DNA from 3 places in the Clostridium sp. CM041 genome. Region 2 is predicted to be linked to each of the others. Evidence: riboswitches for the same ligand, from Rfam matches in the RefSeq annotation. Region 2 holds a riboswitch; each other region holds the start of a gene.
What was found. Region 2 has a riboswitch for S-adenosylmethionine ahead of metA (homoserine O-acetyltransferase MetA). Riboswitches for the same ligand answer to the same signal wherever they lie in the genome.

Region 1: linked by a shared signal. The riboswitch ahead of ACWJJT_RS12905 (methionine ABC transporter ATP-binding protein) and the one ahead of metA (homoserine O-acetyltransferase MetA) in region 2 are both predicted to bind S-adenosylmethionine.
Region 3: linked by a shared signal. The riboswitch ahead of ACWJJT_RS08985 (O-acetylhomoserine aminocarboxypropyltransferase/cysteine synthase family protein) and the one ahead of metA (homoserine O-acetyltransferase MetA) in region 2 are both predicted to bind S-adenosylmethionine.

What each region holds. Positions count from the first base shown of each region.
Region 1 is NZ_CM143648.1:2,715,263-2,725,579, reverse strand. It holds gene ACWJJT_RS12920 (alanine/glycine:cation symporter family protein) at 1-629, opposite strand, end outside; gene ACWJJT_RS12915 (MetQ/NlpA family ABC transporter substrate-binding protein) at 854-1,657, opposite strand; gene ACWJJT_RS12910 (methionine ABC transporter permease) at 1,707-2,351, opposite strand; gene ACWJJT_RS12905 (methionine ABC transporter ATP-binding protein) at 2,341-3,348, opposite strand; SAM riboswitch class I at 3,466-3,569, opposite strand; SAM riboswitch class I at 3,662-3,781, opposite strand; gene ACWJJT_RS12900 (IS30 family transposase) at 3,912-4,973, opposite strand; gene ACWJJT_RS12895 (transglycosylase domain-containing protein) at 5,571-8,057, shown strand; gene ACWJJT_RS12890 (B12-binding domain-containing radical SAM protein) at 8,348-9,694, opposite strand; gene ACWJJT_RS12885 (hypothetical protein) at 9,962-10,123, opposite strand; gene ACWJJT_RS12880 (hypothetical protein) at 10,120-10,317, opposite strand, start outside.
Region 2 is NZ_CM143648.1:1,768,863-1,779,179, reverse strand. It holds gene ACWJJT_RS08295 (polysaccharide deacetylase family protein) at 1-226, shown strand, start outside; gene metA (homoserine O-acetyltransferase MetA) at 293-1,210, opposite strand; SAM riboswitch class I at 1,323-1,434, opposite strand; gene ACWJJT_RS08285 (MATE family efflux transporter) at 1,645-3,030, shown strand; gene yjeM (glutamate/gamma-aminobutyrate family transporter YjeM) at 3,114-4,646, opposite strand; gene ybaK (Cys-tRNA(Pro) deacylase) at 4,885-5,355, shown strand; gene ACWJJT_RS08270 (sugar O-acetyltransferase) at 5,794-6,348, opposite strand; gene ACWJJT_RS08265 (hypothetical protein) at 6,641-6,976, opposite strand; gene ACWJJT_RS08260 (hypothetical protein) at 7,200-7,754, opposite strand; gene ACWJJT_RS08255 (aminopeptidase) at 8,165-9,394, shown strand; gene ACWJJT_RS08250 (zinc-ribbon domain-containing protein) at 9,635-9,802, shown strand; gene ACWJJT_RS08245 (hypothetical protein) at 10,087-10,251, opposite strand.
Region 3 is NZ_CM143648.1:1,902,786-1,913,102, reverse strand. It holds gene ACWJJT_RS08985 (O-acetylhomoserine aminocarboxypropyltransferase/cysteine synthase family protein) at 1-1,248, opposite strand, end outside; SAM riboswitch class I at 1,363-1,474, opposite strand; SAM riboswitch class I at 1,608-1,718, opposite strand; gene ACWJJT_RS08980 (permease prefix domain 1-containing protein) at 1,793-2,779, opposite strand; gene ACWJJT_RS08975 (PadR family transcriptional regulator) at 2,781-3,110, opposite strand; gene ACWJJT_RS08970 (undecaprenyl-diphosphate phosphatase) at 3,314-4,162, shown strand; partial or broken gene ACWJJT_RS08965 (cupin domain-containing protein) at 4,220-4,378, opposite strand; gene ACWJJT_RS08960 (hypothetical protein) at 4,744-5,763, shown strand; gene ACWJJT_RS08955 (ABC transporter ATP-binding protein) at 5,787-6,674, shown strand; gene ACWJJT_RS08950 (hypothetical protein) at 6,678-7,445, shown strand; gene ACWJJT_RS08945 (response regulator transcription factor) at 7,588-8,307, shown strand; gene ACWJJT_RS08940 (sensor histidine kinase) at 8,310-9,725, shown strand; gene ACWJJT_RS08935 (YccF domain-containing protein) at 9,779-10,141, shown strand; gene ACWJJT_RS08930 (sensor histidine kinase) at 10,282-10,317, opposite strand, start outside.

The DNA of each region.
Region 1 (10,317 bases), 950 kb from region 2:
TGACGTCCAAAGGTTTTTCCAGCTATAGTATCAGCTATTGAACCGAAACTTGTAAATAAATGAAAAGCTTGAGATGGGATAACAAACAGTGCATATATTATAAAAAGTGAAGACAGTATAATACCTACCCACCGTTTATTTCCCAAAATCTTTTGACCATAAAATGGAAGTCCACCTACGAACTCCTTGCCATTTTTCTCTTTAAAAAGCTGTGCAAGTACAGATTCTACAAAAGCCGTGGACATACCAAAGAAAGCTGAAACCCACATCCAAAATAGTGCCCCTGGTCCGCCAACAGATATTGCTCCTGTAACCCCCATAATATTACCTGGACCTACACGCATAGCAGAACTTAGTAAAAATGATGCTAATGAACTAACTCCAGTATCTGTTTCCTTTTTTGTAGCAAGAATCTTAATTCCTTTTTTAAATGCCATAACTTGAATAAATCCAGTTTTAAATGTAAGATAAATTCCTGTTCCTAAAAGTAAAATAACTGCAAAGGCAAAATTACCCAAAACCGGAATGTTTTGATACCACTTAAAATTAGTTGGAAATTCCCATAGAAAATCCGCAATAGGAACTATAAAATCAAAAAAATTATTTATTGCTTGAAATAATACACTCATTTTTAAACCTCCATATTATAATGTTATCCTTATTATGCATTTTAGAATTAATTACTCCAAAAATTATTTGCATACGGTAATTATACACTAATAAGGTATAAAATGAATTTTTAAAAAAATAAAAGTATAAAACTGTCGTTAAACTTTATGCTTTACTATAAAAAAATCATCTTACTTTCGACTATTACGCCCAAAGCAAAATGATTTTATGGTTTTATATTTTTTTAGAAAGCAGGAATTATATCTCCTTTATATTTATCTTCAATAAATTTTTTAACTTCTGGAGAATTTAATGCCTTTGAAAGTGCTTCTATATGAGGTTTAGTTTTATCTTCTTTTCTAACTGCAAGCACATTTGCATAAGGCGAATCTTTGGATTCAATTGCTAGTGCGTCTTTTGTCGGATTTAAATTGGCTTCTATTGCAAAATTTGAATTTATAACTGCTGCATCCACATCTTTTAAAATCCTTGGAAGTTGAGGAGCGTCTAATTCAGTTATTTTAAAATTCTTTTTATTTTCAGTAATATCAAGTTTAGAAATAAGATCTCCACTTTTTAGTTTTAATAGCCCTTCCTTCTCTAGCACTCTAAGTGCTCTTGCTCCATTTGTAGGATCACTTGGAATGGCTATTTTAGCTCCATCTTTTAAATCACTTAGCTTTTTATATTTATTAGAGTACACACCCATAGGTTCAAGATGAACCTTTACAGTATAGTCTAGGTCCACTCCCTTTTCTTTACTAAAGGATTGCAAATAAGGAATATGTTGAAAGAAATTAGCATCTAATTGTCCCTCGGCTAGTGCAGTGTTTGGTGTTACATAGTCAGTAAATTCTACTATTTCGAGAGTATATCCCTCTTTTGCGAGAATCGGCTTTATAACCTCTAATATTTCTTTATGAGGCACTGGTGACGCACCTACTTTAATGATTTTTTTCTCAGTTACATCCGCCTCTTTTTTTGCTCCACATCCACTCAGTGTAAAAATTACAACTATTGTTAATAATATGCTTAATATTTTTTTCATTTTTAATTTCCTCCTTTATTTTTCTTTTAATATTTTTATAATCCAAAATTTATTTAATCATTTTTCTATACAATATATTTCCTAAGGCTTGAATTACTTGCACAATCGCGATTAATATAATTACAGTGTATATCATGATATCTGACTTAAATCTATAGTAACCATATTTTACGGCTACATCTCCAAGTCCCCCTCCACCAATTGTCCCAGCCATAGCTGAGTAACCTATAATGTTTATTATTGTTAACGTAACTCCAAGAACTATAGATGGCATTGCCTCTTTTAACATAACCTTAAAAATAATTTGATAGGTTTTTGCACCAAATGATTTAGCTGCTTCAACAATCCCATAATCCACTTCTAAAAGTGCAGATTCTATTATTCTTGCAGCAAAAGGTGCTGCGCCAAGAGTTAGAGGAACTATAGCTGCATTAGTACCTATTGTTGTTCCAACTATGATCTTAGTTAAAGGGAATATAGATATCATTAGTATAACAAACGGAAAAGACCTAAGTATATTTATTACTAAATTTAAAATTTTATAGATTAAAGTGTTTGGCCTTAGGCCAATAGGTCCAGTTATAATTAATCCTACTGCTGAAACAAATCCTAAAATAACTGTAAAAATCGTGGATACCGTTACCATATATATTGTGTCTATTAGTGCGGGTAATAAGATTTCTTTAAATAGCATTTATACTCCCCCCTTCATATTCTTCACTCTGCATTGAGCAATCATTGATTTCCCACGCTATTGATCTTTCATCTAAATATCTTAATATTTTTTCTTTATTATCCTCACTTGCATTTATTATGAGACTCCCCATTACGTTATCCCTAAATTTTTCAAGCCTTCCCCATACTATTGAAAAATCAATGTTTAATTCCCTGGCAATGGATGTTATGAGGCAACTCTTAGTAATTTCCTTTGTAAAAAATATTTTAATGTTATATCCCGTGCTAGGTAGTAATTCTTCCTCTCCCATAAGTGTTTTCATTTCCTTTGTTGGCCTAATAAATAGTTCATCGGTAATGCCATGACTTTTGATTTCCCCTCCTTCTAAAAGAATAAATTTATTACAAATTTCTTTTACCACTTCCATCTGATGGGTAACTACAATAATTGTTATATTAAATTTATTATTGATATCTCTTAAAAGTTCTAATATAGATTTTGTAGTTTTAGGATCTAGTGCAGAGGTGGCTTCATCACAAAGTAATATCTTCGGATTAAGTGAAAGCGCTCTTGCAATTCCAACTCTTTGCTTCTGCCCACCGCTAAGTTGTTTTACATTGACGTTTTCCTTATCCTTAAGTCCTACTAACTCTATTAAGCTATCTACTCTTTTTTTAATAAAATTTTTGTCGTTTCCCCATATTTCTAATGGAAATGCTATGTTTTCAAAAACATTTTTACTGTTAATAAGATTAAAACTCTGAAATATTATGCCTACATTTTTCCTAAACTCGCGAAGTTCTTTCAAACTTAGCTGTTTCACCCCTTTTCCCATTATATTAATGGTACCTGTATCATAGGTTTCAAGCCCATTAAAGCATCTAAGTAAAGTGGATTTACCAGCTCCACTGTGACCAATAACACCATAAATATCACCTTCCTCCACTGTAAATGAAACATCATTTAACACTTTAACCGCTGAAAAACTTTTACTTACACCTCGAACTTTAATCATGATATCCCTTCTCCTTTTCGTTTCTTATAATTCATCTTTACCTTTTGATACTTTCTTTAAACATTACTCTAAAAAAATAGAGCCCAAGAATAAACTTGGGCACTACTTCCAAACTTATTCTTATCTTGCAGCAATGCTGCAGGAATTAACACCATGTATCATAATATGATACTGGTTGTCGGGGTTCATAGGGCCAGTCCCTCCACCTCTCTTGATAAGACACTATTAAATTTTATTTACATCTATTCAAAAAACAAAAACCTCTTTCATCATTATATAATGATGAAAGAGGTATAAAATTACAAAGACACCTCTCTCATCTTCCGATAATTTACAATGAAATTAACGCAGGATTTAGCACCTATTCAGACAATAACGTCTGATGGTTGCCGAGATGTCATCGGGCCAGTCCCTCTATCTCTCTTGATGAGAATTAACTTATTTATTAAATTAGATTTATAATATCACTATATGAATGCTATGTAAAGAAGTTTTTATACACTTTCTCCAAACATTGTAGATTGCAATATAAAATGTCCGAAATTTTCACGAAAAATATAATGTTAAGTTGTAATGGTTTTCTGTTCCATCATATTGGCAGATAAACCGTTGAAAATCCTTCTTGGATAATTGTTGATCCAGTGCTGTATTTGCATAATTTGTTTTTTAGAGAATGCTGAAATATCCACACCTTTTGGGATAAATCGTCGTATCATTTTATTGATATTTTCGTTTGTGCCTCGCTCCCATGAACTATATGGGTGAGCATAATACACTTTAGTTCTCTTTCGTTTATTTCTTACTGAGTTCTCAATACCCTCGAAATCAAGGTTCTCACAGCCGTTATCACAGGTGATTGTTTTAAATGTTTTTGAGAATAACATTCCCATTTTACGCTCCAATTTGTCCAATTCTTTCACGACAGCCGCCTGTGATTTAGATGGTATTTTAAAGACTAACTCCTTACGAGTTACTCTTTCACTTAACACCATTAAGACAGTTTTTGTACCCTGTTTGCCAACTACAGTGTCCATTTCCCAATGGCCTATCTCATCACGTGCAGCTACCGCTGCAGGTCTCTCCGATATGCTAGTTCCTTTGGTATTGTTATACGCTGATCTTATTTTTTTATAGTTTCTCTTTTTAGCATTCTTTTTAACAGGCAGATCTTTGTTACTTATATTTAAAAACAAATTATTATCCAAATAGTTATACACAGTTTTGAAGCAAATAGTTGTTTCAAATTGTAGATTTTTATTTGTGATATTTTGAATAGCTGCATACGGAGATTCGCCATCTATACCAATAGCTTTTTCTAAGTACCTCACCAATTTGTGATCTTTTCCTATTTTTAATGCAGGACCTTTAGCGGCACCTTGTTTGTCATGCTCTGACTGCCCAATTTCTGCGCTATATTCCATTCGAGTGGTTAAGTCACTATTCAATAGTTCTACAATTCCTTTAGCAATTTCACGCCTTATTGTACGTTCTGAGCGCCCACCTATTTGCTCCGCAATACGAGTTGAATTAAGTCCCATTTTGTGTAAAGCTTCTAACTTTATGCGTTCCTCGTATGTTATGTGTTTACCTTTTCTGCTCTGTGTGATAAAATCTAATTGACTCATTTGAAATCCTCCCGTATATGTTGGTTTAGTCACTTAACATTATACAAGAGTATTTCTCTTGAGTCTTTATTTTTTTGTTACTCTTCGGTCATTTCATTATACAACTTACCACTTTCTCCAAACATCATATAACTGTCTAATGATGTTTCATCATAATATATATTTTGTTAATACTTTATATGTAACATAAATATTCATGTTAATATTCATGTTACATTATTTATGTTATAATATATTATAATAATTATATTGTTCTAGGAGGATACGTTGTATGGCTAATGTTTGAAATGCCAATAAAAAATAATTAACACCAATAGAAATCATATATCGTGGTGTTATTGACAAAATTGTAAAATAATCGTATTATACACACATAAACTAAGCACTTTTTTAATAGTATAAAACAGACCCATAAGGTCTCTTTTATGTGACCTAGTATTAGAAATTCAGTAATAACAATTGAATATATGCCTAAAAAAAGGATAATACTTATGGCGACCAAGTAAGACAACCCCCCTTTACGTATATATGAATCATGGTCATCCAGGGCTAACCCTGGACATTTTTTTGTATAATAAAAATAAGGAGGCGATATCAATGGATAATAATAAAAATGTAGAAACAGTAAAAATAGCACCGGTTAAAAAGAAACTTTGGAAAAAAATCGTTAAAGGTTTATTGATATTTTCTGCAATAATTTTCGTATCAGCTACGATAACTTTAGGATATGGTTATATTAAATATGGGTCTAAAATAGAGGCAACTATAAAAGATGCTAACAATATAGCACAAACCATAAACGAGACCTCCTTTAATACCCGAAAACCAACACAATTTTACGACACTAACGGTAAACTATTAAAAGAATTTAAGACCAATACATATTATTACACAAAAGAAGCAGACTTAAATCCCTATGTAGCCAAAGCTGTTACTTCAATAGAAGACCAAAGGTTTTATAAACATGGTGGTATAGATTATAAGGGGATAAGGAGAGCTGCCTGGGTATATATAAAGTCCAAGGGCGATATCATACAAGGTGGTTCAACAATAACTCAACAACTTGCAAGAAATGTATTCCTTTCATTTGATGTAACCTTATCAAGAAAATTAGAAGAGTCTGTTATAGCACAGAAATTAGAAGAAAGATATTCAAAAGATCAAATATTGGAATTTTATGTAAATAATATAAACTTTGGTAATGGATGTTATAGTATTGAAAGTGCTTCACAATTTTACTTTCAAAAGAATAATAAGGATTTAAATATATCTGAAATAGCTATGCTCATTTCAATACCCAATAATCCATCTGTTTTTAACCCCGTGACGCATCTGGACAATGCTATAAAGAGGAGAGACTTAGTTTTAGATAAAATGCTAAGCTTAGAACAAATTTCACAAAATGATTTTGATACAGCAAAAGCAGACGTTATTAAATTAAATATTAAACCTCATACAGCACCTGAACCTATGAGTTACGATATACAATATGCTGTTCACAATGCAACCTTAAAGTTAATGGAAAAAGATGGTTTTGTTTCTAAATACTCTTTCAGTAATGATAATGATAGAAAAACTTATTTCACTAAATATAATGATGAATATGAGAATAAAGAAAAACAACTTCTTAGTGGAAGATATAGGATAGATACATCTATCGATACTACAAAACAAGAAAAATTACAAAATGCAGTTGATAGTCATTTGGATCAATATACAAGCACAGATGACAAAACGGGTTTATATAAAAAGCAAGGTGCAAGCGTCACTGTTGATAACAATACTGGAGAAGTAGTAGCTATAGTTGGTGGTAGAAGCCAAGATGGTAACACCTTTAACAGAGCCTTCTTAGGTGTGAGACAGCCAGGTTCCGCTATAAAGCCATTAATTGCATATACCCCCGCATTTGAAAAAGGCTACATTCCCGCTAGTGAATATAACGATACTGCATTTGATAATGGTCCCGCTAATGTTGATTTTAAATACAGAGGGTCTGTATCCTTAAGATATGCAGTTGAGCAATCTATAAACACTATCCCTGTTAGATTAGTGGCAGAAATGGGCGTAAAGAATTCGTTGAAATATCTACAAAACATGGAGTTTAAGTATACAACTCCTCAAGATATTTACCCTATAATTGCTATAGGTGGTTTTACAAAGGGTGTTACGCCAGTTGAAATGGCTTCTGGTTATTCAACCCTTGCAAGAAACGGTGAATTTATAAGCCCGACTAATGTACGTAAAATAACCAATACAGTAGTTAATGAAGTGTTATTTGAAAATAACCATAAACAGACTAAAGTATATGATAGTGGTGCTTCTTATCTTATGACAGATACTTTAAAGGGTGTGCTAACAGAAAGTCGAAGTCATTCAAATTTAGCACTTAGTAACTATCCCTTTACTGCAGGTAAAACAGGAACTACAGATCAATCAAAAGACGCTTGGTTTGTAGGATATACACCTTATTATACAACCTCTGTATGGGTAGGAGATGATATTCCAGCGCCACAAAACATGTATGGAGCTCAAGAACCAGGTCAGATATGGAAAGAATATATGGAGTACCTACACCAAGATTTAGAACAAAAAGACTTTATTCGTCCTAATACAGTAGTTGATAGAAATGGGGTATTAATGAATACTCTATATATCAAATTAAATGAAAATGGTAAAATAAAAGCAGAAAATAAAGTCATAGAAAAACCAAGTGATAATGATGCAAAAAAAGCAAGTGATGATGCTGCAAAAAAGGCAAGTGATGATGCTGCAAAAAAAGCAAGCGATGATGCTGCCAAAAAAGTAACTGATGATGCTGCCAAAAAAGCAAGCGATGATGCTGCCAAAAAAGCAAGCGATGATGCTGCAAAAAAAGCAAGCGATGACGCTGCAAAAGCTGCCGCAGACGCAGCCGCCGCAAATGAAGCTGCTGCAAATGAAGCCGCCGCAAATGAAGCCGCCGCAAATGAAGCCGCCGCAAAAGCAGCAGCCGACAAAGCAGCAGCCGACAAAGCTGCAGCTGACAAAGCCGCTGCAGACGCAGCGGCAAATGAACACCCACCAGCCACAGCACCTACACAATAACCCAGCACGAACGTTAAATCATTGCCTACGGTTCTGCATTATTAATGACTTTCCTTCCGAAATGTCGTTAATCAATAATTATATTTTATTTTAAAAGAGGGGAAGTATTCAAAAATACTTCCCCTCTTTTTTTAACGCTATATTTAAGCATACCGTTGATATCCTATATACAAATCCCCTTTAATAACACAACTTAATACATAAGTCGCTCTCTTTTGGATGATGTTCAAGGTTGATTTTTTAAATTTCCATTTAATTGATGGAGATTCAGTAAATAAAAATGCCGCCACCTACTTTGTTCTATAAGCCAACCAGCTAGAAAATCTTCCTATATTTTTAAAAGAAACTATATTGCACAAGATCTCAGTTAGTTTTCCAAATTTTCTATAACAAAAATTAAATGTTAAAAATGGAATCCATTGTTTTTTGAATTTCGGCAGTCTTTTCATTATGTTTTTAAACGTGTACACCTCTTTATATATCCATAGATAGCCATTATATAATTCTTCTGCTGTCATACTCCTGGGTTTATATACAACTTGGGCAGTATTATAATTAGACAAATTAAAATCTACTATTCTATTTTCCTCGAATAATGATAAGTATAACTTTGTGCCAGGATAGGGGGTAAGAATATGGGATGTTACCGTTTCTATTTTATTTTTAACTACCCATTCTAATGTACTCTTAAATATTGAGGCATCATCTTCATCTAATCCGAAAACAAAACTAGCATTTATCATTATTCCTCTTTTATGAATTTCATCCACAAGCTTCTCATATCTATTCACACTATTTTGTACTTTATGAACACTTTTTAATGACTTACTGTTTATACTTTCAAAACCTATAAAAAGGCTTTGACAGCCTGCCGCCTTCATTTCATCTAATAGTTCAGGCATGTCAACTATATTAGAAGTAACTGCTGCATTCCACTTTAATTTAAGAGGTTTCATTTCCTTTAATAATTTTTTTGTCCATTTTGGATTTCCAACAAAATTATCATCAATAAACATTATATGTCTTGTTTTTAATTTATTTATATCTTTAATTACATCATCTATAGGTCTATTAATATAGGTTTTAAGTACATTTTTGCAACTATTATAGCAGAAATCACATTGAAATGGGCATCCCCTGCTTGTGCTAATTATATTAGTATATAAATATTTTTCATTATCGATAATATCATAATTAGGTGATACTATTTCTTCTCCCGAAATATTTTCCATATCATAATATATCTTTTTAAGGGAATTGTTTTCTTTATCCTTAAGTATCTTTACCCAAACTCTCTCAGCCATTCCCACACTTATTGCGTCAAAACTATCAACAGTTCCCTCTGGATCTGATGTTATGTGTATCCCCCCCGCAATTACTGTTACACCAAGCTTTTGGAACTCCTTTGATATTTCTACTGCTCTATTCATAACATCTACAGTAACAGTTATAACCACCAAATCTACCGGTTCATTGAAATCTATCTTTTCAACATTTTCATTCTCAATATTAACTTCATGCCCTTTTGGCGTAAGATTTGCTATTGTTAATAAAGCTAACGAAGGAGACATTCTTGTTTTTAATTTTGTATCCATAGGTCTTTGTACCATTGCAGGTTGAATTAATTTGATTTTCATATAATCCTCCTCAAATAAAGCGATATCGCATAATATTCTACGCTAGTGAGACGACCCTAATAAATTATACCATTACATACCATAATTAACTTACTATTTTTTCTATTTTCCCCGCCCGTATAACTTTCTCCTGTGTGACTCAGCTGGACAATGTTACATGTTTCATATTTCTTGAAGCTTATTAAAGTGCGCTTTCTTATTCTCTTTTACGAGAAATTCTGTATTGTAGAATTTCTTCTATATTTGAAATTAGTATACATATTTATCCTACAAATTGATGGTTCTATACCAGTGGCTTTCTCCAGTTGTTTTATATGCATTTTTATCAAAACCTGACATTCCAAATCCTATAAAGGATATAATCAGTCCCGTAAGTGTTAGAATAAAACTTAACTTTAAACAAAATTTTTTTATATTTATAATTTTCATATTCTCACCATCTTCTTTCTAAATGTATAAGAGATTTTCTGTATAAAGAATTTTGTAACATTAAAAAATTTTATAAATGTAAATTGTGTTATCAATGCACATAAAACACCTATCCCTAATAATAAAAATCCAAATCCTATTTGCGTAACAACAATATGAACTCCCTGCTTTAAGCAAAAGAAAGAGCCTGCTAT
Region 2 (10,317 bases):
TTTGGAAAAAATATTAAATAAACAAATAAAATTCTTTTCCTACCCTTATGGTGGATACAGTAAAACTTCAATTGAGGCTGTACGAGAAGCAGGGTATACAATGGCTTTTAGTACTGACGGCAGATGGTCTTCCAAAGAGGATGGTATACTTTCCTTACATAGGGTATATATAAGTTCATTCCATGACATGGAAGAATTTAAAAAACGAATTTCTAATACAGATTAAATTTTAATAAAGTTCAATATTTAGAGTTGGGTCCCTAAGTTACTAGGGGCCCAACTTTTATATGTATTATTCTAGGTACACCAAATTGTAAGGTGTCTCCTGATAAACATAATAATTTAACCAGTTTAAAAAAAGCAAACTTGAGTGACCTCTCCATTTTACGATAGGTATTTTTAATGGATCGTCTTTTGGATAATAATTTTTGGGGACATTTATATTTAAGCCGTTTGCTATATCCCTGTCATATTCATTTTTTAATGTTAATGGATCATACTCTGAATGCCCGGTTATAAAAATTTGTCTTCCCTTTTTTGCTGATACAATGTAAATGCCTGATTCCTCAGATTCTGATAAAATTTCAAGCTCATCTATTTTATCAATATCAACTTTTCTTATTTCAGTATGTCTTGAATGTGGAACATAAAATTCATCATCAAATCCACTCAAAAGTTTAACGTTTTGCTTTGTTATTTTATGTTTAAACACTCCAAATACTTTACTATCAAGTTTATGTTTTTGCACTCCGTAATGATAATGAAGCCCTGCTTGAGCACCCCAACAAATATGCAAGGTAGAGTATACATTGTGAACACTCCATTCCATAATTTTTTTAAGCTCCTCCCAGTAATCCACTTCTTCAAAGGGAATACTTTCAATTGGCGCTCCAGTTATTATCATTCCATCAAATCTAGAATTCTTTATTTCTTCAAAAGTGTTATAAAATTTAATTAAATGTTCCTGCGATATATTTTTACATGCATGGCTTGCAGGGTGAAGAAGAACTATATCAATCTGTAGTGGAGAGTTCCCAAGAAGTCTTAAAATTTGTGTTTCAGTATCGATTTTTGTTGGCATAAGGTTTAAAATCACAATTTTTAAAGGCCGAATATCTTGGTGAAATGCGCAGTCTTCTGTAATAGTAAAAATGTTCTCTTTATTTAAAGTTTTAAACGCTGGAAGATTGTCAGGTATTTTTATTGGCATTTGCATCCTCCTTGTAATTAGGCATCTTATAAAAAAAAGCTGCTTTCCTATAAGGAAAGCAGCGTGATTAACTTTAATAAACAATAAAATTGTATTATAAAATTTGCTATCGTCCTTATCTTTCAGATTTTATAATCTGATGGAATTGACACCATTGCACTCCACTTAAGAATGCTGGTTGTCGGGCATCATCGGGCCAGTCCCTCTGCCGCTCTGGATAAGTTGTATTCAGTTGTTATTGCTTAGTATATTACTCGTAAAAGCAATTGTCAATAGGTAAAAATGTCTTTGTTTTATTTTTGACAATATTGAACATATGTGTTACGATTGCTACTGTTCATCGGAGGGTATATAGATAATTATATGCTGGATAAGATGGTTGGATAAAGCCAACTGCCTTATCCAGCATTTTTTTATTTTAGGAGGCACATATTATGACACAACAGAACATTTTAACAGAAGGAAAGGTTATTATGAAACAAGAGAATACTTTAACAGAGGGTAAGGTTATCCCAACGCTTTTAAAATTTGCATTTCCGTTTCTATTAGCAAGCTTGTTGCAAGCACTCTATGGTGCAGCTGATTTGTTGGTTGTTGGACAGTTTGATAATTCGGCGCAAGTTTCTGCTGTGGCAACAGGAAGCCAGATTATGCAGACAATCACAAGCGTTATCCTTGGATTAACAACTGGAGGTACTATTTTAATTGGCAACTATTTGGGTGCAAAAAAATATAAAGATATTGCAGAGTCAGTTGGAACTATCATTTGTACATTTGGTATAATAGCAGCTGTGTTGACTGTAATTATGGTGGTAATGACAGGTACTATTACAAATTTAATGAATACGCCAACAGAGGCATTTAAATACACAAAAGAATATATTTTTATCTGTTCTTGTGGTATTCCATTTATTATAGGGTACAATGCGTTGAGTGGTATTCTGCGAGGGCTAGGCAATTCAAAAGCACCATTATTCTTTATTGCGGTAGCTTGCGTAACTAATATTATGGTAGATTTAATATTAGTGGGTGGGTTCCATATGGGGGCGCCAGGAGCTGCAATTGCTACTATAGCTGCTCAAGCTATAAGCTTCATAATTGGGGTGCTGTATATAAAAAAGATAGGTTTTAACTTTGAGTTTCATCGTAGTCATATTAGGATTGAAGCAGGAAAAGCAAAGAAGGTATTTAAGCTAGGATTACCAATAGCATTACAGGATGGTTTAATTAATATTTCTTTTATAATAATTACAGCAGTTATTAATGTAATGGGACTTACTGCTTCTGCATCTGTAGGTGTTGTCGAAAAAATAATTGTATTTACAATGCTTCCAACGATTGCATTTGCTTCAGCAATTGCAGCGATGACAGCTCAGAATATGGGGGCAGGAAAGAAGGAAAGAGCAAAACAATGTTTGTATATAGGCACGGGATGCTCATTAATATTAGGAATAATATGTTATGCATATGCACAATGGAATCCAACATCGCTTACAGCATTGTTTTCTAGGGATACAGCGGTCATAGAAACAGCTGCATTATATATTAAATCATACAGCATCGATTGCATTTTGGTATGCTTTGTATTTTGTATGAACTCGTTTTTTAGTGGTTGTGGTAATTCGTTATTTCCAATGATTCACAGTTTAATTGCTACATTTATCATTCGTATACCGTTATCTTTTGTTTTAAGTAAAATAGTAGGTATGACTCTATATGAAATTGGATTTGCTTCTCCTCTTGCAACATTCGCATCACTTGTAATGTGTATAATCTACATGAAATCAGGTAAATGGAATAATAATAAAATTATTTATTGAGGAAATTATATAATATAATGTGAAAAGCAAAAAAATGATTTCTGTGCACAACACAGAAATCATCTTTTTGATTCAGCATAGACTTATTTAAAATTTTTATTTGTAAAGGGTATATTTTTATTTAAATATTTCTTTTCATAGTGGCTATACATAAACCAGGCAACAGCCGCAAAAAATATCGGGCCACCTATACTCCAAAGTGTTATGCTCAATTTTCCTTCCAGTGCTGGTTGTATTATTGAGAAGAAGTTTGCAAATCCAACAGTGAACATAACAACTATTGTCCATATTAGTGCACTTCTTTCAGTTTTGAATATTTCAAAAGGCTTAATAATATCTTTGTTTTTCTTAAATGGTGCAAAAGCAAAAGCTATAAACATGTATGGAAGAGTCATAGCTACATTAGTCATAGCTACTAATACAACGAAGAAACCTGACATATTCTCTCCACCAAAGGATACAAGAGCAATAATAACACAAACTATTGTAGCTTGAATCCACATAGCCCTTTGAGGCATTCCATTTTTCATTTCTGCCATTTTCCCAGGCCATAATTTAGCTGGAGTACCTTCAATTAATTGTTTTAATGGAGAAAACATTAATGTAAAGAATGCACCGGCTAAAGCTAAGAACATTGAAAGCCCAACGAATCTAGCTACTCCATGCGCCAAAGCTAAACATGTTGCTTCGCTTGCACCGAATGCGCTACCAAGAGAATATCCTAGGTTACTCATTACTACATAACCAACATTACCTAAGTGAACGCCATTTCCAGTCATAACAGTTGACCAGTTAGTAAATATACCAACAAGGAATAGTCCAAGTGCGTATCCAACTGAGATAACAATTGCTGAAATAACAACACCCTTAGGGAAGTTTTTTTCAGCATTTTCTGTTTCGTCAACTAGTCCTCCAACAACTTCAATACCACCATAAGCAAATATAGCAAATACTACGAAAGCAAATGATGAAATCATATTTCCAGAATAAGCAGGATCTGGCGAGGATATGAATGAACTAAGTCCAGTTATTGGCTGAGCTAACTGGCCATGATTTCCTATAAGGACTAGTAGAGATCCGACTAATAATACTACATTTAACAATGCAACTGCAGTGCCACCTAGTGAAGTTACCTTTTTAATTTTATCTAATCCCTTAGTTGATATAAATGTAACAAATATTATCCAAAGCATTCCAAGTATTCCTAAAGTTTTAGGCCCGGTTAATCCAAATAAGGAACAAGTCTGTGTTATATCTTTACCAAATATTGCATTCGATATTGGAACCCAAATTCCCGATGCAACGTTAACCATCCAAATTACATAAGATGCGTACCACATGAACGTTGCCATAAAAGCAAATTTAGCCCCCACTGATTTTTCCATCCATGAGTAGATTCCACCTTTTTCATCCTTGAAAGCTGCACCAAACTCAGATAGCATGAAAGCAAAAGGAATAAAAAATGTTATTCCAGACAGTATGTACCAAGGAATGGCAGCATAACCCATCTTATAGAATGATCTGGGAATGTTGTTAAATCCATAAACCGAAGTAAAAATCATTAAAACTAATGATACTAATGTTAAATGTTTAGTACTTTTTACTTTTTCCGACATGTTTTTTCCCCCTTTAATGTAGACGATCTAAGTTAATTTACTTTGTTAATATCATTATATAGCAACTGGTAAAAATTTCAATAGCAAAGGGGTTATTTATAGTTAATAATTGTAAAATAGACCAATAAATACTATTGTGATTAGGTAAATAGTGCATAAGGTAAGAAAAGAGGATATAATAAGGGAAGCTTTGAAACTAACTTTTTATTGTAAATCCATTTAAATAAAGGGGAAGATGATGATAAAAACAAATGCTATGCGAATTTTAGATAAAGGGAATGTAGAATACAATGTTATAACTTATGATATCAAAGATGATAAAATAGATGGAGTGTCTGTGGCAAATAAGATAGGTAGAGATGAAAAGTATGTCTATAAAACTTTAGTGACACATGGAATTTCTAAAAATATTTATATTATATTAATTCCAGTTAGAGAAGAAATGGACTTTAAGAAAGTAGCTAAAGTAACTAACGAGAAGAGAATAGAAATGTTAGATTTAAAGGATCTTCAAAAGGTTACAGGATATGTTAGAGGGGGGTGTTCCCCTATAGGTATGAAGAAACAGTATAAAACATTTATTGATAAAAGTGCTCTCGAAATAGATACCATAATTGTAAGTGCCGGAAAAATAGGAGTTCAAGTAGAAATCAACGCAAATTTATTAAAGGATAATGTGGAGGGTGAGTTTTCTTTTTTAGTAAAGTAATCTAACAATTATTCTGAGGGATTATCCAATCGGGATAATAAATTATCATAGGGTGGTGTATTAGCAATTTTAAAATAGGGGATGTTAATGATAAATTACGTTTCTAAAAACTTTTAACGACATTTCAGAAGGAAAGTCTCACACTTCTATAAGTGGAAGTAACTACTATAAGTGGAAGTATTTGCACAATTGGGTGTAAAATATTATAATATGCAATTACAGTTTAGATAAGAAGAAGTTGAACTTAGGTTACAAAAGAATGTGAATAAAAAAATTGGCAAAAGCCAGATAGTGAACTACTGAAATATATATTTCAGTAGTTTTTTGAATATCGAGCATTTTTAATATTACTTGTAATTTATTTCATTATCGGATTTCAATTTAAAGATGAAATGTTGATACAACAGTTGTTAGTACTATATTAGGTACTTTTATTAATTAATCAATATTTTTTATTATTCTACAAGGATTTCCAACAGCGATAACATTAGCCGGAATATTTTTTGTAACCACGCTACCAGAACCTATTACGCTATTATCCCCAATAGTTACACCGGGATTTATTATAGAGCCACCACCAATCCATACATTATTCCCTATAGTTACAGCTTTTGTATAATCAGCATTTTTGGGCCTTAATTTGGGATCAATTAAATGAGTTGCAGTAAATATGCTTACATTAGGAGCACACAATACATCATGTCCAATTTTTACAAGTCCATCATCTAAAACCAAAAAATTAAAATTCGCATAGAAATTTTCTCCAATTTCAATATTAGTGCCATAATCACAATGAAAGGGAGGTTCTATTTCAAAATTCCCGCCTATTTCTCCAAGTAGTTTTTTAATAATATTTATTCGCTCGATTGTTTCCTCGGGATCTGTATTATTATATAGTTTTGTAAGATGCCTAGCTTTATTTCTTAAGAGTACTAAATCTTTATCATAGGCATTATATGTTTCACCATTTAGCATCTTTTGTTGTTCAGTCATTTTATACACTCCTTATTCTATATACTTAGTTAGTATGAGTATAGCATAGTAGAATAAACAGTAGAATTAAAGAGCCAATAAAGCTTAATATAGAAAGTAAAGTGATTAGAAATGGAACCATGTGATATGTCTTTAAAGTATATGATATACAGCGAGAATAAGGGGCGCGTTTCACAAGAATTTGGAAAGGGAATTATGGCAAAATAAGCATGGAAGAAAAAAAACTAAGTCACTTAGATTATTTATGTGACTTAGCCTAATTATATGATTTTGCTCGAATCTAAGTAGAAAATTATTTTTTTACATTGTCTTTGTCGGGCATAGGCATCATATGATGCATATGCATCATACACATCATACACATCATATGCATCATATGCATCATACAGTTCTGCATCATAGGATCCATTGGTGTCTGATTCATAGGCATCATTGACATCATAGGATTCATTTGATTCATAGGCATCGTAGGCATCATAGGATTCATAGGATTTATTTGATTCATAGGCATGGTGGGCATCATAGGATTCATTTGATTCATAGGCATCGTAGGCATCATATGATCCATTTGATTAATAGGCATCGTAGGGTTCATTTCTTTCATGTTTTCCATTGAATAATTTTTCATAAAAATCTCCTTATAAAAGTTATACACAATATATTATTATGTAAAATAACATTTTATGTTACTACCTTTTCTAATTTAAAACATACCTCTAAAGAATCTTTATTGGTTTATATATAAGTAATTGTAAATAGTTAAAGAGACCTACATGATTACAAAATTTCAAAATAAAATTAAACCATTAAAAAACTCGATTTTTTAATGGTTTAATATTTGTGATACTATACTATTTTTTTAATTCCGTTTTTCCTGTCAATTTACTTTTGGCATCCATTTTGAATGTAGATTTAGCTTCATCAGTAGTAAAATATATATTTCCATCAACGGTCGCATCTTTTAACTGAAAGTTATTTGCAGAAACATAAAGATCACCTTTGAAAGTCCCATGTTCTATACTGCCGTTAACACTATTGATAGTTAATTTTGGAACAGTTAAAGTGAATCTAGCAGTTATGTTTTTATCCTCATCTTGGCTGTATAGAGCTATCTTACGTTGTATAATATCTTTTCCACTATCATCTTTTTTACCGTTTTTATACTCACCATCAACTACAAGATCTTTATCAATAGCTAAATCCTTTGTTATTGCAATAATCCATGTCCCCTTGCTACTTATAGCCTTTTCAAAAGTAGCTGTAGTATTTACTATTGAAGCTGTGGTTACTACATTTGGGGTTGTTTCTGGCGGTGTTGTTTGTTTTGGGGGTGCAGGTTGCTTAGCGCATCCTACAAACAACACAGTTAATAGAGCTGATGTTAATAGTACAATTTTTGATTTCATGAAAAATCCTCCTTATTAGTAAAATAATTATCGGTTTAAATGTAGTATAACCAAAATCATAAAAATTCATGTTTTTAAGTAAATTATATTTAAGTAAAAGTCAGATATTATTATTTTGAGATAATTATTTTGATTTAGTTCTCATAATTATCTTTATATAATAATATTACTAGTATAGCGGTTATAAAGATTATTATCATTGAAGTAAATAGAAAAGCAGATAGATGGAACTAAACATTAGGTTTCATACGCTGTCTTCTATGGTATAATTTTCTTGGATGTACTAATAATAAATTATAAATAAAGTAATCAAAATCAATCCGTGCAGAAGGCTACACGAGATATTGGAAGGAAGTGAGTATTTAGTGAATTTGAGTACTTGATGTACACTTACTCGCTAAAAATAAATTATGAATAATGAATTATTAGAAAAATATGCTCTTTTATTGGTAAAAACAGGAATAAATATTCAAAAGAATCAAACACTTGTAATCAACTCGCCTATAGAGTGCGCGTCTTTTACTAGAATTGTTTCTAGGAGTGCTTATATAGAGGGTGCTAGGGAAGTAATTATAAATTGGAGGGATGAATTATCCTCAAAAATTAAATTTATGCATGCGCCAGAAGAGGTTTTTGAAGAATATCCGGAATGGCAGAGAGATTTTTACTTATCTAATGCACGAATGGGCGCAGCTTTCTTAAGTATTTCAGCCTCTGATCCTGAACTTATGAAGGATGTTAATCCGCAGAGATTGTCAAAAGCACATAAAGCAGCTAGTACTGCAATAAAAGAATACAGAGATAGGCTTATGAGTAATAAAAATGTATGGTGTGTTGCATCAATTCCAACTTTATCCTGGGCAAAAAAAGTTTTTCCAGAACTATCAGAGGATAAGGCAATGGAAAAACTTTGGAACTCTATATTTAAAACAGTAAGGGTTGATACAGAGGATCCTGTTGATTCATGGGAAACTCACAAAAGCAATCTAAAAAAAAGTATGGATTTTTTAAATTTGAATAACTTTAAATATTTGCAATATAAAAATTCATTGGGTACTGATCTTAAAATTGAGCTTCCAGAAAATCATTTATGGCTTGGAGGATCAGATTATACCCCAGAGGGCATAGAGTTTATAGCTAATATGCCTACTGAAGAGGTATTTACACTTCCTAAAAAGACTGGAGTTAATGGAATAGTAGTAAGCTCAAAACCTTTAAACTATAATGGAAATCTAATTGAAGAATTTTCACTTACTTTTAAGCAGGGAAGAATTGTAGATTTCAAAGCAAAAAATGGTTATGATATTTTAAAGAGCATTATTGAAACCGATGAAGGATCTTATTATCTTGGTGAAGTGGCATTAGTACCATATGATTCTCCAATATCAAATTCAAATATACTATTTTACAATACACTTTTTGACGAAAATGCATCTTGCCATTTGGCTATTGGGAAAGCATATCCAGTATGCATAAAAAATGGTGAAAATTTAAGTAGTGAGGAACTTGAAAAACTAGGGGTTAATGATTCCTTTGTGCATGAAGATTTTATGGTTGGCACAGGAGATTTGCAAATAATAGGTATTACAGCAGATGGAAAAGAAATACCTGTATTTAAGAGTGGTAATTTTGCATTCTAACCACATTTCCAAAGGAAAGTCTACTACTTCTAATATTTTATATTGATATAAAAAATGATTGTATAAAAAAGTAAAAAAATATTGTACATGCATTCATATTATGTTAATATAGGTATATAATAGTAATTAATAATTGCTATTTAGAGAATCTAATATGATAAACAGCATATCCTCTTTTTAGGAAATTATTGTTAATCAAATTTAGATTTTAATTTCCAAATAAAAGGAGGAATGTTTAAAATGGAAGACAAAAACATAATTTGTAAAGACTGTGGGAAAGAATTCGTATTCACCGAGGGCGAACAAGCTTTCTACAAAGAAAAAGGATTCGAAAATGAACCACAAAGATGTGTTGATTGCAGAAGAGCAAGAAAACAACAAAATGATAATTCATCTTTCAGAAGATAGTATAAATAAGTGTAAAGCCCTATAAAACTTTGGGTTTATAGGGCTTTTTTTATTTTCTAGGAAATTGTAAAAGTGCATAAGGTAGTGAAAATAATAAGTAATATTATTTTTTCACATAGTCTAACATAATATTAAGATTCTTATTATAAAGTTATCTATTATTGGAGCAGGTCACAGTTAAAATTAACCTAGGAATAACTCTTATGTAGAATGAACTAGTGAAATGGTAAATACAATCTAAAAAACTCCAGAAACATTCTGGAGTTTTTATAACGATAAAAATATTATTTGTTATGAGATAATTTAGAGCGTTTAGTCAATTTATCATTATTTGCATCAATTTTCACACCATTTTCAATTCCTATATCACCACCGCTTTGGGGGAACATTTTTCTCAGTTCGGCGTTAGTTTTTTTATCAGTTTTCATGTGACTTTTATTATTGTCCATAAGTATTACCTCCTTTTATATTAGGGTTATATAATAATAATATAACCTAATATCATAAAAATATTT
Region 3 (10,317 bases), 130 kb from region 2:
TATAATGTCATCGATACCCTCAACGCCAATTGAAAGTCTTATCAAATCTGAAGTAACTCCAGCAGATTTTTGCTCCTCTGCGTTAAGCTCTGCATGAGTTGTACTTGAGGGGTGAATTACTAGAGATTTTGCATCTGCAACATTTGCAAGCAGCGAAAATAATTCTACATTATTAATAAATTTTTTTCCAGCTTCAAGGCCACCTTTTATTCCAAAAGTGAATATTGATCCTGCTCCTTTTGGTAGGTATTTTTTAGCTAAATCTTTGTATCTGCTCCCTTCAAGTTCAGGATAATTTACCCATGAAACATTTGGATGCTTACTCAAAAATTCAACAACTTTCCTAGCGTTTGTTACATGTCTCTCAACTCTTAACGATAATGATTCCAAACCTTGAAGAAATAAAAATGCACTTTGAGGGCTAAGCGTCGCACCGGTGTTTCTTAAAAGTTGAACTCTAGCTTTTAAAGCGAATGCTGGAGCATCTAAATTAGCATATACTATTCCATTATAGCTTTTATCCGGAGTTGTAAAATCAGGGAATTTACCGCTAGCTGCCCAATCAAATTTACCAGCATCAACTATAATTCCACCAATAGTAGTTCCATGTCCTCCAATGAACTTTGTTGCTGAATGAATAATTACATCTGCACCATGCTCAATTGGACGGCAAAGGAAGGGAGTTGCAAAGGTATTGTCAATAATAAGGGGTATTTTATTTTCATGAGCAATATCCGCTACTGTCTCTATATCTAGAACATTTATTTTTGGGTTTCCCATTGTTTCAGCATAAAGTGCTTTTGTTTTATTAGAGATAGCTTTTCTAAAATTTTCAGGATCATCTGGATCAACAAATGTTACGTTAATTCCAAGTTTTCTAAGAGTAACATTAAATAGTTCATAAGTACCACCATATAGAGTGCTTGCAGCTACTATTTCATCGCCTGAATTTGCAACATTAAGTATTGCATAGAATGTTGCAGCTATTCCTGAAGCTGTAGCAAGTCCTGCTACTCCGCCTTCAAGAGCGGCTACTCTTTTTTCAAAAACGTCTGTAGTTGGGTTCATTATCCTTGAATATATATTTCCTTCTTCTTTTAATTGAAATAAATTTGCTGCGTGATCTGCATTTTTAAAAACAAAAGATGATGTTTGATAAATTGGGACTGCTCTCGATCCTGTAGTAGGGTCTGGAACCTGCCCTGCATGTACCTGTAAAGTTTCAAAACTTAATTTTCGCTCACTCATATTAATTTCTCCTTTTATAATTATTTTTCAAAAAAAGCTGCTCTCCTATAAGGAAAGCAGCATGATTAATTTTATTAAACAATAAAAAAAATTGTATCATAAAATTTGCTATCGTCCTTATCTTTCAGATTTTACAATCTGATGGAATTGACACCAGTGCACTTCTTTTAAAAATGCTGGTTGTCGGGCATCATCGGGCCAGTCCCTCTGCCGCTCTGGATAAGTTATATTTAGTTGTTAGTATTTAGTACATTATTTATTTAGATTTTTGGGGAAGAAAAAAAGCTACTTTCCTATAAGGAAAGTAGCAATAGTTAACTTTAATAAACAATAAAATTGTATCATAAAATTTGCTAACATCCTTATCTTTCAGATTTTACAATCTGCAGGAATTGACACCACTACATTCGAATAAGAATGCTGGTTGTCGGGCTTCATCGGACCAGTTCCTCTGCCACTCTGGATAAGTTGTATTCAGTTATTAGTATTTAGTATATTACTCATAAAAACAATTGTCAATACTTTTTTAATAGATAAAGTTATTTTAATTATGCTCTTTTATAATACTATATGCTGCACTGAACATGCCAAATAAAATGCCAACGATAGGGAATATAATCCAATTAATGTGCCATAGATTAAAAACTAATCCACTGACAAGGAAGATACAGATTGCTAATGGCCATACGATAGCAGCAACTGCAGCAATAAGTTTATTATCTTCAGTTTTTTCTGTTGTAAAGTTTTTTTCAGTTGTAAAGTCATAAATTTGTAAAAGAATACTAAAACTGTGCTTAATATTTCCAAAATATATAAAGAGGAAAACGGCAATAGCAACCATCATAAGTAAAACAACTAATCCGTAGCTAGATGCATTGTCGCCAAAAGCAGATGATACAAAAAGTGCAACTGGTGATAAGATGCATAGACTTACACCTATTATTACAGATATCATATGCTTTGATGAAAAAGCATTATTTTTTTGATTTACAATTGCTCTTACATGAGGAGGTAAATCAAAACCGCTTTGTAAATATTCGTATTTTTGTAGCTTCATACCGGAATAAATGAATAAAGCTACAGCAGGTGCACATAGTAAGAATAGTGCAATAATACCAAACATATCGCTGAAATCTTTTGAAAAACCTTTACCAATAATGCCACCATCTGTGAGAGTGGTAAGTAATATTAGCATAGCTGTTGCTATAATACATAAAGAAACACCGATACCTACTAATAAGCCAGATTCTTTTTTTGTAGTCATAAAATTATCAGCTTCTTCTTGTGTAATGGTTTTAAGTAGCGCACCATCTTTCATATGTTCGATGCCAAGTTCATCAATTAATTCATCGATATTGCCAAATTCTGAGATTACAATACCAATGGCTTCATTTTCTGATTTTCCATCACTCTTATTCTCATTATATTTTTCTTCCAAATTCCATAATAAATCATTTTTTAATTTTATCGTCTGATTTGTTATTGGTAGGACTTTAAACATATTATCTAAGTAATTTTTTATAGTTTCCAAACTAATCACTCTCCTTAATAAATTTATTAATAACTTCTTTTGTTAAGCTCCATTCTTCACATTTCTCTTTATAATAGGTTAGACCTACGGGGGTAATTCTATAATATGTGCGTCTTTTACCAAAGGTTTCATCTTTATAGAAAGATTCGATATATCCGTTCTTCTCAAGACGGTTGAATGCCGAATAGAGTGTGGTCTCTTTAATAACGTACTTATCCTCTGATAATTTCTTAATATTTTTTGATATTTCATACCCGTAGGATTCGCCATCTTGAAGCATAAAAAGAATAATCGTATCATTATATCCTCGAATTACATCGCTGCTTATCAAATTATATCCTCCTTTGCTTTTACTGCATCTGTAGTACTTTGTCTGTCGTAGTAATTTAAGAATAACACAATTACTACGACAGGTAAAGCATTTTTTAAAACTTGCGAAGATGTAATGTTACTATAAGGTTCCAAGATGGTACCTTATAGATTATTATGATAAACTATATACAGTAATAATTAGATTGGAAGGAATGGTGAGTTATGGACATAATATTTTTATTAAAAGCAATTATAATAGCAATAGTAGAAGGGGTAACTGAATTTATCCCAGTATCGTCTACAGGACATATGATATTGATTGGATGGGCAATTGGGTTTGAGGGAGAGTTTGTAAAGATGTTTCAAGTTGTAATCCAACTTGGAGCAATAATGGCAGTTGTTGTTTTGTATTGGGAGAAGATTAGCGAAAGTATAATAGAATTTTTTAAGTTTATATTTACTAAAGGAAAAGAGGGAAAGAAAGGATTCAGATTTGGGATAAATGTTATTACGGCATCTATACCAATGGGAATTGCAGGAGTAGTATTATACGATAAAATAAAACTATTGTTTACACCAGAGGCTGTTATAGTAGGATTCATAGTTGGTGGATTATTGTTACTAATAATCGAGAAGAGAGTTAGAAACAGGGATCATAAAGTAGAAAGTATAGATAGCATAACGCCTATACAATCATTTAAAATCGGTTTATTACAACTGCTTGCAATGTGGCCAGGAATGTCAAGAAGTGCTTCTACAATTATGGGCGGATGGATTGCAGGATTATCAACACCGATAGCAGCAGAATTTTCATTTTTCATAGCGATTCCAGCTATGATAGGGGCAACAGGAAAAGATTTATTTGAATTTGATTATTCTGTAATGACGAAAACATTATGGATTTCATTAATAGTAGGATTTGTTGTAGCCTTCATAGTATCTTTGATAGTTATGAAAAAATTTGTGGATTATTTGAAAAAGAAGCCAATGAAAGTCTTTGCAATATATAGAGTAGTAGTAGGTATTTTACTTGGAATATTAGTATTAACTAAGGTTATTATTTTAGCATAATCATAGAAAGTAAATAGCAAGGGGTATTTTTTCTTTATGAAAAAGTAAAGGGAAAAATTACATATGTATTAAGTGATATGAGATGGTTTTTAATATTTCAAAATCTTTAAAGTCAAAGCCAGGGGATACCATACAGTCAAAAAGAGAGTAACCTGAACTATTCATAGCAGATCCAAAGATATAATTTTTAGGTGCTAGGAATTGTGCAGGTTCTCCATTTAATTATAATTATATTCATTCTACAGCTTATTATTCATAAAAAAAAGTATGCTAAAATATAAAATTAGCATACTTTTTTCATTAAATTAACTATTGATGAGTGTTACAGTTGTTTAATAATTTATTATTAAGGGTAATTGCCTTTATTAGTTAGATAATAGTCTGCTAATATAATCCATCGGGTAGGGTCATTGGCTTCTTTGGCTCTATCTTATATAAAAATATTTGTAAGGTTTATTTAAGGTTAATGTTATCAAGAGATAAGATTAACCTTATATAATGTACCTATAGCAAGATTCACTTCATAATTATAATCTTACCGAAAAAAATAATTACTGAAGAGGAATACAAGGAGGCACAATATGATATATTGGGAACTTAAAAAAATATTAAAATCAAAAACTGGAATAATTGTAGCGGCGATATTTATTTTACTTTGCGGAGTAATGGCTTTTATAAAACCAGAGATGGAAACACAGAAATCACATAGAAATCAGCAATATGAGTTAATTAAAGATACAAGGAAGGCAGAGGTAATTGCACAAGAAAAATTAGATGCAAAAATAGGAACAATAAAGGAAGCTGCAAATAACCAGCAGAAGGATGAATTTAGTAAAGGTATTAAAGAAATATCCACCAAAAAGCTAAAAAGTATGGAAGGCGCCATGTATAAAGAAGTTAGTTTTTGGAAGGTATTCGATTATAGAGCGACCAATACATTTATGGTATTCTGTATGGTGGTAATTCTAATTATAGTTTGCTGTAATACATATACGGATGAAATTGTTTCTACGGTAGAAAATTTGATTCTTACATCAAAAAATAAAAATAGAACTTTATATTCAAAATTAGGACTTGGAATATTAATACCAACAGTTCTATATGGATTTTATCTAGCAATTCAATTCATAATAACAGCAATTCAATATGGCATGCCTATAAATGGGAAACTACAAGCAATAAGAATAATAGATAATCCTATTCTAGCACGGGATGCATATACAATAATTCAATTTATAATATCTAAGATAATCATAATGATATTAATACTAGTTACTTTAGGTGTAATTGCATGTTTATGTTCATTTATAACAAAAAGTTCAATAACATCAACAAGTGCGTTTTTAATTATTGTTATTACTCCAAAACTGTTAACTATAGTAAGAGTAATTCCAAGTAATGTTCAAATGGTATTAAGCAAGGTTAATTTTATAGATTTAATAGTCTATTTTCAAATGTTTGCTGGAGTATATTATGGAAGTGTAAAATTCTTTGGTATGAATTTTGATTTAATAAATCTTTGTATTGGAATGCTTGCAGTGACTATAGTGGCAGCAATTACATTAAGCATAGTATCATTTAAAAAAGTATTAGTAAGATAATTAAAATTAGAGGAGGAATAATTATGAACAAGCTTGAAATAAAAAAATTAACAAAAACCTTTGGAAAAAAGAATGCAAATAATAATATAACACTTACTTTAGAAAATGGTGTATATGGACTACTCGGACCAAATGGAGCGGGTAAAACTACACTAATGAAACAAATAGTAACATTAACAAAACCTACTAGTGGAGAAATTATTTATAATGGGAAAAGTATTTACGATAAAGAGGATGAGTATAGAAATATTATTGGATATCTGCCACAAGAATTTGGTGCATATAAAAATTTTACAGCAAAGCAATTTTTGAAATACGTGGCTGCATTAAAAGGAATAGATAAAAATAGTGCATCTGAAAAAATTGATGAACTACTAAACCTTGTTGGCTTATATGAGGTTAGAAACAAGGCAGTTGGTAAATTTTCAGGTGGGATGAAACGAAGAGTTGGAATTGCACAAGTATTATTAAATGATCCTAAAGTAGTTGTATTAGATGAACCAACAGCGGGTCTTGATCCACAAGAAAGAGCAAGATTTAGAAATCTTATAGCTGAAATATCAAAGGACAAAATAATAATACTTTCAACTCATATTATTTCAGATATAGAAGCAGTAGCAAGAGAAACTATAATGATTAAAAACGGTAGCGTTATAATAAAAGGAAATCATAAAGATATATTATCGGGCATGACTGGAAAAGTATACAAGATTACAACGAATAAAGAAAATGAAATTATGGATATACAAAGAGATTATAAAGTGGTCAATATGCAAAGGGGGGCAGATTCTACGCAGCTAAGAGTAGTAAGCGATAAAATGCCTTTATATGTATCAGCGCAAAGCATAGAGCCAAGTTTCGAGGATGTATATATGTTTTACTTTGATTTAGAAAATACTAAGGAGGTGTAACTTATGGGAATTCTTATAAAATCAGAAATAAGAAAAATGTTATTAAAACCTAGCATTATAATAACTTGGATTGTTTTGCTTTTATTTAGTAAAATTTTAATTAGGCCAGGTGAAAGCGTAGAGGTTTGGGCAGATGTATTTAGTAAAATTTCTGGGATTGTGCCATTAATAGGACTACTAACCTTTATGATAATTTCAGCTGTATATACCCTTGAATATAGTTCTAATATGAATGAACTTATAAATACAACCCAAAATGGAAAGAAAAAGGTTGTAATGGCAAAATCCATTGGGGCTGGAATAGCAACATCAATAGGTAATCTATCAATAGTACTTACAGTATGTATAGATGGATTAATAAAATCTAATTTTAAAGGGCTAGATTTACCATTAAAAAAACTTTGGTATTTTGGAAATAGTGGCTCAAACATAACTGTATTGCAAATGATGATTATACTTATAATAACAGTTATAATAGGTTCGTTCTTTTTCTCGCAGTTAGGATTATATTTATCAGCAATAAGTAAATCAGCTTCTATACCTTTTGTTTTTGGGGGATTGCTTATGGGGGTGCCATATATACTAAGTGGTTTATTATCGCAAGGGGTGTACGCAAAATATTTTGGGGTAACTCCACTTTGGGGAATGATGTCTATGGAATTAATAAAATATCAAGTTCCAATATCACTGATTATGATTCAAATAGCAATAGTTATTGCTTGTTTTATATTTTTACCAAAGCTTACTTACAAATCATTTATAAAGGAATAAAAAATATGACAAGATAGTTTCTATGGTATTATATAAGTAAGAAATACAAGGATATTTCAGAAGACTAAACAATTATTAATTGTTTAGTCTTCTGAAATATTTAATATGGAACATTTAGGTGATAATTTAAGAGGTGGTAATTATGAATAATTCAATTAATAAAAGTAAAATATTAATAGTTGATGATGAAGAGGATATATTAAGACTTTTATCTACTGTGCTTAGAAAAGAAGGTTTTGAAAATATATACACTGCAGCAGCGGCAAAAGAAGCATTAGATGCAGTAATACGAATAAACCCAGATATTATTCTTTTGGATATAATGATGCCTGATAAAGATGGTTATGAAGTATGCAAAGAAATAAGACGCACTTCTAGAACACCAATTTTGTTTATGTCGGCTAAAACAGAAGAGTTAGATAGGATTTTAGGATTTGCTTTAGGGGCTGATGACTATATTACAAAGCCATTTAGTCCAAAAGAGGTCGCGTATAGGGTGAAGGCTCATCTAAGAAGAAATAATTACATTGGTGAAGAGCCTGCGCAGAAGTGCAAAATCATAGTTTTTGGACCCTTTGAATTAAATGAGGAAAAGATAGAGCTTAAAAAAAATGGGGAATTAATAGAGTTAAAACCAAAAGAATTTAAGATGGTAGCATATTTTGCAAAAAATACGAACCAAATTCTTAGCAAGGAAAAAATTTGTAGTGGGGTTTGGGGAGAAGATTATATAGGGTTTGACAATACAATTATGGTTCACATAAGGAGACTCAGAGAAAAAATAGAGGATAATCCTTCAATGCCAAAATATATAGTTAATATTAAGGGTCTTGGGTACAAATTTGTTGTAAAGGATGAATAGATATGAAATGGAAATTGATGGCAAGATTCATGGCAACTGTGGTTTCTGTAGTTATAATCGTAATGATTATAAATATTATTACAGTTTTTTCTTTTATAATTTATAACAATGAGACAAAAAGCACTTTAATAAAGGGGAAATTAGAAAGTTTAGGGGTAGAGGATTACACTAGAAATTTTAGTGAATATATTGTAGGGAATAAAGAAACTGTATATATAGATAATGATGGAAAATCTAGCTTAGATAATAACAATATATGGATACAGATATTAGATGAGCAAAGTAGTGAAATATATAGTTATAAAAAGCCAAATAGTATAAAAAAAAGTTATACTCCTTTTGAATTGATTAATCAATACAAATATGCAGATGAAAAAACATTAGCAACTATTTTCATGGGTGAAAAACAAATAGAAGGAAGTAAATACAGTTATATAATAGGATTTCCGCGGGATAAGATTCAAAGACAAGTAATTACTATTAAGAATAATAATTTTGTAGCAATTATAGGTAAATATATTTACAGCATTTTAATATTAGATGCATTAATTGCATTATTTTTTGCATATTTATTTTCAAGAAAACTAACTAGACCTGTTAGTAACATAATAAATGGAGTTCTAATATTATCGGATGGAAAATATGATTTAAAATTGCCTCAAAAGGGAATATACACTGGGGTATATAGGAACTTAAACAATCTTTCATCAACTCTTAGAAGTAATGAAATAGAAAGAAAAAAACTTGATCAAATGAGAGAAGAATGGATTTCAAATATGTCACATGATATTAAGACACCACTGGTATCTATAAAAGGATATGCTGAAATTTTAAGTAGTGATGAGTATGATTTATCAAAAGAAGAGATAAATCAGTATTCAAAAATAATAGAGAGTAAGTCTAACTATATAAAAGAGCTTGTAGATGATTTGAATTTAACAACAAGATTAAAAAATAAGGTATTAAAGCTAAATAAGAAAAAAGTAAATATGGTTAGCTTGGCACGAAATGCTGTAATTGATATACTAAACGATCCTAAGAATGCTAATGTAGATATTGATTTTATTTGTGATAATGAAGTTATAGAAGCTTTTGTGGATAATATTCTGATAATGAGGACTATAAAAAACTTGGTATATAATGCAATAGTTCATAATAAAGGGGGCGTAAATATAAAAGTATTGGTTGAGAAGAAGGATAACATAAAAATTGTTATAAGTGATAACGGAAAAGGAATAAGGCCGGAAGAACTAAACTTTATATTTGAAAGATATTACAGAGGTGCAAATACCGGAAAAGGACATGAAGGTTCGGGACTTGGAATGGCTATTGCGAGGGACATAGTAAAAGCACATGATGGAGAAATTAGGGTGCTAAGTGAGCTCGGACGTGGTACAGAAATAGAAATCAATTTATAAATAAGTATTCGATTTAAAGATTTTTATGAATATAATAAGAATGGAGATGGATAATGAATTTTATAGGTAATATTATTTGGTTGTTATTTGGTGGAATCATTTCAGCTATTGCATGGTTTTTATCAGGTCTAATTTTATGCGTTACAATTATTGGAATACCGTTTGGTATTCAATGTTTTAAGATTTCAATATTTGTATTGTGGCCTTTTGAAAAAGAAATAGAGCTTGGTAATTTTGGTGTTGGAGGATTGATTTTTAATGTTATCTGGATTATTTTTTTAGGATGGGAACTTGCCATAGCGCACCTCATTACAGGTGTGATATTTTGTATAACAATTGTAGGAATACCATTTGGGCTTCAGCATTTTAAATTTGCTCAACTTGGGCTCATACCTTTTGGAGCGAAAATACATTAGATATAAATTAGCTCAATATTATTTATAGAAAATAGGTAGGCAACATAGTATTCTATGATGCTCTATCTATTTTTTAGTTGTATTTTATTTCACATCTACAGTGACCTCAGGATACTTTGAGTAAGAACCTCTAGAGGTTACTACTCATCAAATATTTTCAGCTTATTAGGAAAGAA